Regions from separate parts of the Mesobacillus stamsii genome, predicted to be linked through region 2. Evidence: predicted binding sites of a transcription regulator. Region 2 holds the regulator's gene; the other holds the start of a gene.

Region 1 (4,435 bases), on a different contig from region 2:
AACAAGTTCAAGACGTATTGGTGGCTGTTTGCATGGCTGCTCTCCGTGCCGTTTACTTTGTTCATCATGTTCCTGCAGCCAGTTGTGATTGATCCGCTGTACAATGATTTTACCCCGCTGAAAAATAAAGAACTGGAGACAAAGATTCTGGATCTTGCCGCGCAAGCGAACATCCCTGCGGAGCATGTTTTCGAAGTTGATATGGCGGAGAAGACGAATGCTCTTAATGCCTATGTGACGGGAATTGGATCCAATTCAAGGATTGTCCTCTGGGATACGACATTGAATAAATTGAACGATGACCAAATCCTGTTCATAATGGCCCATGAAATGGCCCATTATGTGGAGAAACATATATATATTGGAATTGCCGGATACTTGTTGATGTCATTGATCGGCCTCTACCTTGTCTCAAGATTGCTGAATTGGGCTATCAAACGATGGGGCAAGGAATTCAAATTGAAGCACCCAGGAGACTTGAGGTCACTCCCATTGTTTCTGATGTTCCTCTCCATGATGTTGTTTGCTGCAAGCCCTATCACCAATCTTGTTTCACGCTACCAGGAAACACGTGCAGACGACTATGCAATCGAAATGACGGGCAATACCGATGCAGCGATTTCTGCTTTCCAGGAATTGACGAAAGCGGGCCTCAGCCAGGTTAATCCACCTTGGCTGGTGAAAATTTTTCGCTACGGCCATCCGACCATGCTGGAGAGAATTTCAAGACTGGAAGAGTATGAAATCCAGAAGCGAAATGGCAACTGAAAAATAACTGTGAAAAATCCTCTAACCGAGGTTTTTCCTTTTATCAATGAAAAATCCCCTATATAGGGGATTTCACTCATTTATGTTCCGAATTGTTTGTTAAGGTCATTTAACTCTTTCGTCAAATTCAAAAACAAGAGTTTGTCACGATCATCGATCGCTTTGTCGATTCTGTTCATCAACTTTTCTCTTCTGGTATTCAGCTGAATTTCGGAGACTAGCATGTCAACATATAGGTCGAGAACAAACGATTCCTTGGCTTTGATGCGTTTCATCACACTGGCCTTCATGGTTTCAGAATACGAATTCTCTTTCACTGACCTCACCTCTTAGACCTTTTTTTTATTATATGGAGGATGCGAAAAATAATCAACTAATTTTTATAATTTTTAGAAAATTTTTTATCGAAAGTGTAATTGTGACTAAAAACAGAACTTTTTCAGTTTTTAAAGAAAATTTTAGCAATTATGTTAAAATAGGGCGTAAGGTATTTTTGGAGGTGAAGGTATGACAGGGAACCCAAGAAATTTAGTTGACGAATATGAAATAAATCCGTTTACAATGATCATTTTACCAGAAGATTATGGCAGCAAGATTTACTCGAGGATCATTGAACTGGAAGAGGAGTATGTATCCCCTTTTAGACCAATCGATCTTATCAAAAAAAGCTGTAGTTATTTTGGCAGCAGTTACGAAGGCAGGAAAGAAGGAACAAAACAGCTTACCGGGATTACCCATAAAACCCCAATCATAATTGACCCTATAAGCTCCATTTATTTCATGCCGACAAGCTCACCCACGAAGCCGGACTGCATTTGGGTATCACATGAGCATGTATTATTCCATAAAAAAGTAGATTCTCAAAGTACGCAAGTTACCTTCAGGAACAAAAAAACCATAGTTTTGCCGGTATCCCATCATTCATTTGAAAATCAGCTGCTTCGGACATCGATGCTGCGCACAAAATTCATGCAGCGTATGAAAGAAACGGAACGGAAAGCACTGTATTTGTTGCATGGTCCAAAATTCAGTGAAGTACAGGGTTATTCTCATATTAATCTGGTCAGCGAGTCCTATAAAGACTAACAAACAAAGGGGAATTCGGTTGTTTAGCCGGATTCCTTTTCAATTGTTTCCAAAACCGGCATAAATCGTTTGAATAGGTAGTGGATCATTAAATCCTGGACTTTGTTGCGGATACGGGGATTGAAGTAATTATGGTATTCTTCGTATCCTTTGTAAAGGAAGAGAAACATAGTGAAGGCATCATCTCTTTTTACTTCTTCTACTTTGAGCTGATTCTTTTTAAGATAGATTTTCACTTGTGCAAGTTCTTTCTGAACGGCTTTCATTGTTTGTTCGATTAGCTCCAAATAAGGCTTCTTTAATTTAAATGGACTATTTTCTACGACAGAAAGATCCCGGTTAAGCACGACCAGCACCATTGGCAAATAGATGGCTTGCTCCATCATATCGCGGTCTTTTTCAGGAATCCTTGTCATGTTGCTCTGCCCCTTTATTATAAAATAAGAACATAGGTTCGTAATCATCGTAATGGATTTTGAACAGAATTTCAAGAGGGTAAATGATTTTTCTTGTATTATTATCTTTTCCAAATTAGCAGCGAAGTTGTGAAAAAGTTTCCACAGAAAGCAGGAAATTTATTTCTGTTATCGAAATAAGAATAGTTAAGAAATCCATTTTATACGAGAAAGAAGGTTAGCTGGATGGAAAAAAGATTGATCAAGCCAGAAGATTTATTTGAATTGAAATCCGTTACAGATCCCCAGTATTCACCGGATGGAAAAAAGTGTGTATTTGTGCTGACGGAGATGTTGGAGGGAAAAAATGATTATGCCTCTAATCTATACATAATTGATATAGAAAATAGCGGGGAGCCGAAACAATGGACATATGGTGAGAACCGAAATCAATCACCAAGGTGGTCGCCGGACGGAACGGAGCTGGCATTCGTTTCGAACCGCAATGGGAAGAATCAAATCTTTGTTCTGGATGCTGCGGGCGGCGAGGCAAAGCAGGTGACGGATTTCAAGAATGGTGCAAGTGACCCAGTTTGGTCGCCGGACGGTAAAAAAATTGCTTGTTCGGTATCGTTAAAACCGGATGAGGATTTGTTTGAGAAAGCGGAAGAGAAGAAGGATGACAAGAAACTAGAGCCGTTCGTGGCAATAGAAATGAAGTATAAATCAGATGCTGCTGGCTTCTGGGATGGAAAGTACAAGCAAATTGTAATCGTCAGTGTTATAGATGGAGAGGCAGAGCTGGTTGCAAAAGGAGAGATGGACTCCCATTTGCAATGCTGGGCTCCTGATGGCAAAAGCCTTGTATTGTCGGCAGATGAGTCTCCAGAGCGGGATTTTTCTTTCAAAAGTGATTTATGGATACTGGACATACAGTCTGGAGTTAAAACGAAGATTACCAATGGCAAAGGGTATTTTGGCGATGCTGTTTTTTCTCCTGATGGAAAACACATTGGTTATACGGGGCATGAGCGGGAGTTTGAAAATGCAACATTGAGCCAGTTGTATATTCTGAGCTTGGAGACAGGACATGTGCAATGCCTCACAGAAAACATGGATATCCTTGTCGGTGATGCGGTTGCGGCTGATTTTCAGCAAGGAGCCCACAGCCCGGGGTTGATTTGGGGGGAAGACAGTGAAAGCCTTTATTTCCTTGCCACCGACCAGGGCAGCACAGTTTTGTATTTCGCTACTCTAAATGGAGAAGTGTACCCAGCGCTGCTTAATCAGCAGCATGTATACGGTTATACGCTGGACCGGAAAAATCAGAGAATGATTGCCGCAATCAGCAATCCGGTGCTTCCAGGGGAACTGTTCCAACTGGAAGCAACCACTGGTGAGATAAAGCAACTGACTTCAGTGAATGAAAAATTCCTTGCGTCGATTACTTTAGCTCAGCCCGAACAAATTTCATTCGAAGCCAGTGATGGCACGCCGCTCCACGGGTGGATCATGAAGCCAGCAAGATATGAAGTGAGCAAAAAATATCCGCTCATTCTAGAAGTGCATGGCGGCCCGCACGCGATGTATGCAAACTCTTATTTCAACGAATTTCAGGTGCTTGCTGCAGCAGGGTATGGAGTTCTTTATATCAATCCGCGCGGCAGTCATGGCTATGGCCAGCAGTTCGTCAATGCCGTTCGCGGGGATTATGGCGGCGGGGATTACCAGGATGTCATGGATGCCGTCGATTATGCGCTGCAAAACTACGACTTCATCGACAAGAATCGATTGGGAGTGACCGGAGGCAGCTATGGCGGATTCATGACGAACTGGATCGTCGGGCACACAGACAAATTCAAAGCAGCCGTCACCCAGCGTTCAATTTCGAACTGGATCAGCTTCTATGGTGTCAGTGATATTGGCTATTATTTTACCGAGTGGCAAATCAAAGCAGACTTAAGCGATCTGGAAACATTATGGAAGCACTCGCCGCTTGCCTATGTCGATCAAATCACTACACCGCTGTTGATTCTTCACAGTGAAAAAGACTACCGCTGCCCGATTGAGCAAGCAGAGCAGCTGTTTATTGCTTTAAAAAGACAGGGGAAGGAAACAAAGTTTATTCGCTTTCCGGAATCGAATCACGAGCTTTCAAGAAGTGGAAAGCCGAATCTGCGTTTGAG
Region 2 (4,435 bases):
ATAAATTAGGAGAACCATATCCGATGATTGTCTTGACTTCGATCATAGTCGGGCGGTCTGCATCTGTTTTTGCTTCCTCAATTGCTCTCGAGATTTCTTCCAGGTTATTGCCGTCTTCAACACGGATGTACTGCCATCCGTACGACTTGAAACGGCCTTCCACGCTCTCGGAGAATGACTTATTAAGGTCCCCATCCAGTGAAATATCGTTTGAATCGTAAAGGACAACCATTTTCCCTAATTTAAGGTGTGCTGCTAGAGAAGCGGCTTCAGCTGAAACGCCTTCCATTAAATCGCCATCGCCACAAATGCTATATGTATAGTGGTCAACGATGTTATAGTTATCCTTGTTGTAAACTGCTGAAAGATGACGCTCTGCCATTGCCATACCAACTGCCATGGCAATCCCCTGACCAAGCGGCCCAGTAGTTGCATCCACACCAGCAGTGTGTCCAAACTCAGGGTGTCCAGGGGTCTTACTTCCCCATTGACGGAATTGCTTAATATCTTCCATGGATAAATCGTATCCTGAAAGATGCAGCAAGCTGTATAACAACATGGATCCATGTCCAGCAGACAGGACGAAACGGTCGCGATTGAACCATTGGGGATTTTTAGGATTGATGTTCATGTAACGTGTCCACAATGTATAAGCCATTGGAGCTGCACCCATCGGCATGCCAGGGTGACCAGAATTTGCCTTTTCAATCGCATCAATAGATAATGTACGAACGGAATCAATGGAAAGCATATCAATTTCTTTAAACATTAAATACATCCTTTCTATAAGTACTAACTACACCCTTAATATTATAGCGCGAGAAAATATTATACAACAAATTATGCCTGAGAGAGATGGAAAGGCTGTATCATTATTTATTTTGTCTCATACTCGCTACCCTTATGTAACCAAACGATGAAGGCGGAAGGGTCTTTCATTTAACCTATTTCTGCTGTTAGTGTTTTCTACGATGCTGTCGAAATCAAAAAGGGATACATCCTCTTCTGTATCCCAAATTGAATATATCAATGAAGTTTACTCTTCATTTTTTCTTCTTTTAATTTTTCAGGTGTTACATCATTGCCCTCTGGGTCAACAATGGTAACTCCCTTTAGGGTATTAAGCATCGAAGAACGAAATGACTGGAGGTATTCGGCACGAAGCTTAGTTTGCTCCTTTGCTTCTTCTTCAGTCAACATGGATGATTTTGCTTTCCTTGCCAGTTCATTGATCCTAGCAATCTTATCACTTGATAGCATAGTAAAGCTCCTTTGTAAAAAATTATATCAACTGTCATCTTACTAAAAAGCATAATGTATTACAAGAAAGGAGCTTTACTCTTCCTCCGACTCTATATACTCCAGATATCTTCTATTCACGGTTGCTTTGGATACATTATAGCCAAATCCTTTAAGGGTAGCGGCGATTTCTGAAAATGTTAGGCCATTATTTCGCAGCCTTACGATTTCCCCTACCGGCATGTCCTTCCTGTCTCTGCCGGAATGCACACCCTGATTTTTGAGATTCTGCTGCGGCTGGTAACCGTGCTCCACCGCTCGTTTCATTCCGCGTTTAATCTTAATATTATGGATTTTCCTCTGGTACTCTTCTACCATGCTGACAATCTGGAGTACCATAGAATCGGATTCAGATAGTTGAAGCTCCCCATTGTGTGAGATGCTATATAGCTTTACATTCTCCTTAAGGATGCAATGAAGGATTGCGACTTTTGCATTCCCTCTGCCAAGTCTGGTTTCATCCTGAATCAACAGCGTACCGATCGCTTTGTCTTTTATCAATTCTAACAGCTCCAGTATGCCATCTCTTTCAAGGTCATAACCGCTTGCCTGTTCTTTAATTATGTTCACTACTTCAAACCCATATTCATCCGCAAGATGGCACAATTCCTCCTCTTGCCTGGCAAGCGATGTTTCCTGTGTTTCCTTAGTTGTACTTACGCGGCAATAAATAATCGCTTTCATGTTGTCATCACCTTATTCTACGTCTAAGTTATCTTTCCGCGCCAGCGATTTGAGTTGGTTGTCCAAATTCAGCCGTCACAGGAATAACAAGCTCATCTCCCGGAAAAATCCTCTCACCGATAATTCCATTTTCCTTTTCCACCCAGCTCACGAATTCATTTTCAGATAAATGATGCTCAGCTGCATAAGTTTCAGCGATCTCCCATAAGGATTGCCCTTCTTCTATAGTAACAGTTATGTATTGTTCACTGTTATTGAAATGTGCTTTTGCTACAAGTGAAAAAATCAGACTGACAGCAATCAGAATAAAAGTGTATGAATAGCCATCCCAAATTTTTTTCATCTTTGACACCCCTTATCGAATATACGTTCGCTTATTTGAATTTATTATAATGCGAACATCCGTTTCATGTCAACAGAAAAATTCGAACTTATGTTTGTATCTACTGACCGGACATGGTATAATAAGGACAAGAAAATATACGAGGTGCGTGAATATGACAAAGTTATCTAAGAGGCAACAAGATATATTTGAATTCATAAAAGCTGAAGTCAAGAAAAAAGGGTATCCGCCATCCGTTCGCGAAATTGGCGAAGCAGTTGGACTGGCCTCTAGTTCAACCGTACATGGCCACCTGGCAAGGCTTGAAAGCAAAGGGCTGATCAGACGTGACCCCACAAAACCGCGTGCGATAGAAATTCTTGAGCTGGACGAAGAAACGCGAATTCCTAAATACAATGTCGTAAATGTTCCCGTGGTTGGGAAAGTTACTGCTGGTGTGCCGATAACTGCAATTGAAAATGTTGAAGAATACTTCCCACTTCCAGATCGCCTGGTTCCGCATGATGAACAGGTTTTTATGCTGGAAGTTATGGGGGACAGTATGATTGAAGCTGGGATCCTCGACGGAGATTATGTTATCGTCAAGCAGCAAAAAACTGCCAATAATGGTGACATTGTTGTTGCCATGACAGAGGAGGATGAAGCGACGGTAAAACGTTTTTTTAAGGAGAAAGACCATTTCCGACTTCAGCCGGAAAACTCATCGATGGATCCAATTATCCTTCGAAATGTATCCATTCTCGGTAAGGTGATCGGTGTATATCGTCATATGCACTAAAAGCAAGCGGACACCGCTTGCTTTTTTCGTTCTATTATTCTTTTTTATGTGAAAGACTATGAGAAGTGCACATTTTCGTACGAAATAGGTAGAATTACTACCAACTTGTCCCTTTCCGAATAAGATGAGGTGTAAGCATTTTTAGAAGGGAAGGAGTTGAGTCATAGATGGGATACAAACGAAATGGCAATGACGTTGCAGGGGTTTATTATCCTAACCACAACAACAATCAAGTAAAAGCAACGATTGATTTTGAGGACCTTTGCAGAGCAGTTCGACGTTGCATCATCAATGATTTGGTTGCCGATGCTCAAGATGAAAATTCTGAATGTGGTTGCGGCTATAAAAAGTGCAAGTGCAGAAACTAATTGTATCAAAAAATCCCGACAAGCCTAAGCCTGTCGGGATTTTCCCTGATTAATGAATATTTGCAGCAGGAAGCACTTCTCTTATCTCTCCCATGAATTTTTCTTCTTGCGCTTTCGTAAGCCACAAATGAACCGTGCCATAATCCTGGCTGTTCCTAATCAAACGGCCAATTCCCTGTCTTAATCGAAGCAGCATATATGGTATGTCAATTTCTGCTGCAGGATTTTCTGCTTGCTTTCGTTTTGCTTGGAAGACGGGGTCATGAGGTGGGAACGGCAAGGAGGCAACGATCACTTGAATAAGAGGTTCTCCAGGGACGTCTAGACCCTCCCATAAACTGTATGAGCAAAGCACCGTACTAGTAACATTCTGGAAGTCTTTAACCGTTTCACTAATCTCTCGGTCTCCTTCGAACAGAATGGCAAAATCCCATTTTTGATCATTCGACCAGATTCTAAAACGCTCCATTTCTTGTATGGAAGAAAACAATACAAGGGTGCTTCCATTGGTTGTTCGCAGGTCTTCCCCTATCTTTATCCATTTAATGCATTCATCATCTTGAACATGAATTTTCACATCCATCTGCTCTGCGTAATCAAATGGGGACGCGACAGTGAAGGAGGAATATTTTTCAATTCCAAGACTTTTCGCTATATAGTGGAAATTCCCAGCTTGCGATAAAGTTGCTGATGAAAACACAAACGGGATGTTCTGTGAGAAAACTTCCTTTTTCAAAATGTCCTCCACCAGTCGAGGCATAATGACAAGAGAAGATTGGACTTCATTTTCCTCAAGCCAGAAGATACCTTCTTCATTCTTCAAGAATATGGATAATCCATAAGCAAAAAACTCAAGATATTCCTCCATGATCTTCAAATGATATTCATCAATCAGGAACATTTCCGCATCAAAAACGAGCTGGTCCATTAATTCGCTGACCTTCTTCTCCAGTGTCTCAGCCG

Evidence for each region. Region 2 encodes LexA, which represses DNA repair genes until DNA is damaged. Its sites were predicted from a motif close to CGAACATATGTTCG; they were not measured.
Region 1: J2S25_RS16305 (YhjD family protein) is a predicted target of LexA. The motif match lies at 2,298-2,311, and genes of this name have one in related genera.

The regions. Positions count from the first base shown of each region.
Region 1 is NZ_JAUSUN010000026.1:16,389-20,823, forward strand. Features, by position in the region: gene J2S25_RS16290 (M48 family metallopeptidase) at 1-768, shown strand, start outside; gene J2S25_RS16295 (IDEAL domain-containing protein) at 849-1,085, opposite strand; gene J2S25_RS16300 (competence protein ComK) at 1,276-1,854, shown strand; gene J2S25_RS16305 (YhjD family protein) at 1,878-2,270, opposite strand; gene J2S25_RS16310 (S9 family peptidase) at 2,496-4,435, shown strand, end outside.
Region 2 is NZ_JAUSUN010000003.1:15,299-19,733, forward strand. Features, by position in the region: gene tkt (transketolase) at 1-769, opposite strand, end outside; gene J2S25_RS02760 (DUF896 domain-containing protein) at 1,027-1,260, opposite strand; gene J2S25_RS02765 (YneB family resolvase-like protein) at 1,336-1,983, opposite strand; gene yneA (cell division suppressor protein YneA) at 2,012-2,326, opposite strand; gene lexA (transcriptional repressor LexA) at 2,481-3,104, shown strand; gene J2S25_RS02780 (hypothetical protein) at 3,272-3,472, shown strand; gene J2S25_RS02785 (ATP-dependent DNA helicase) at 3,522-4,435, opposite strand, start outside.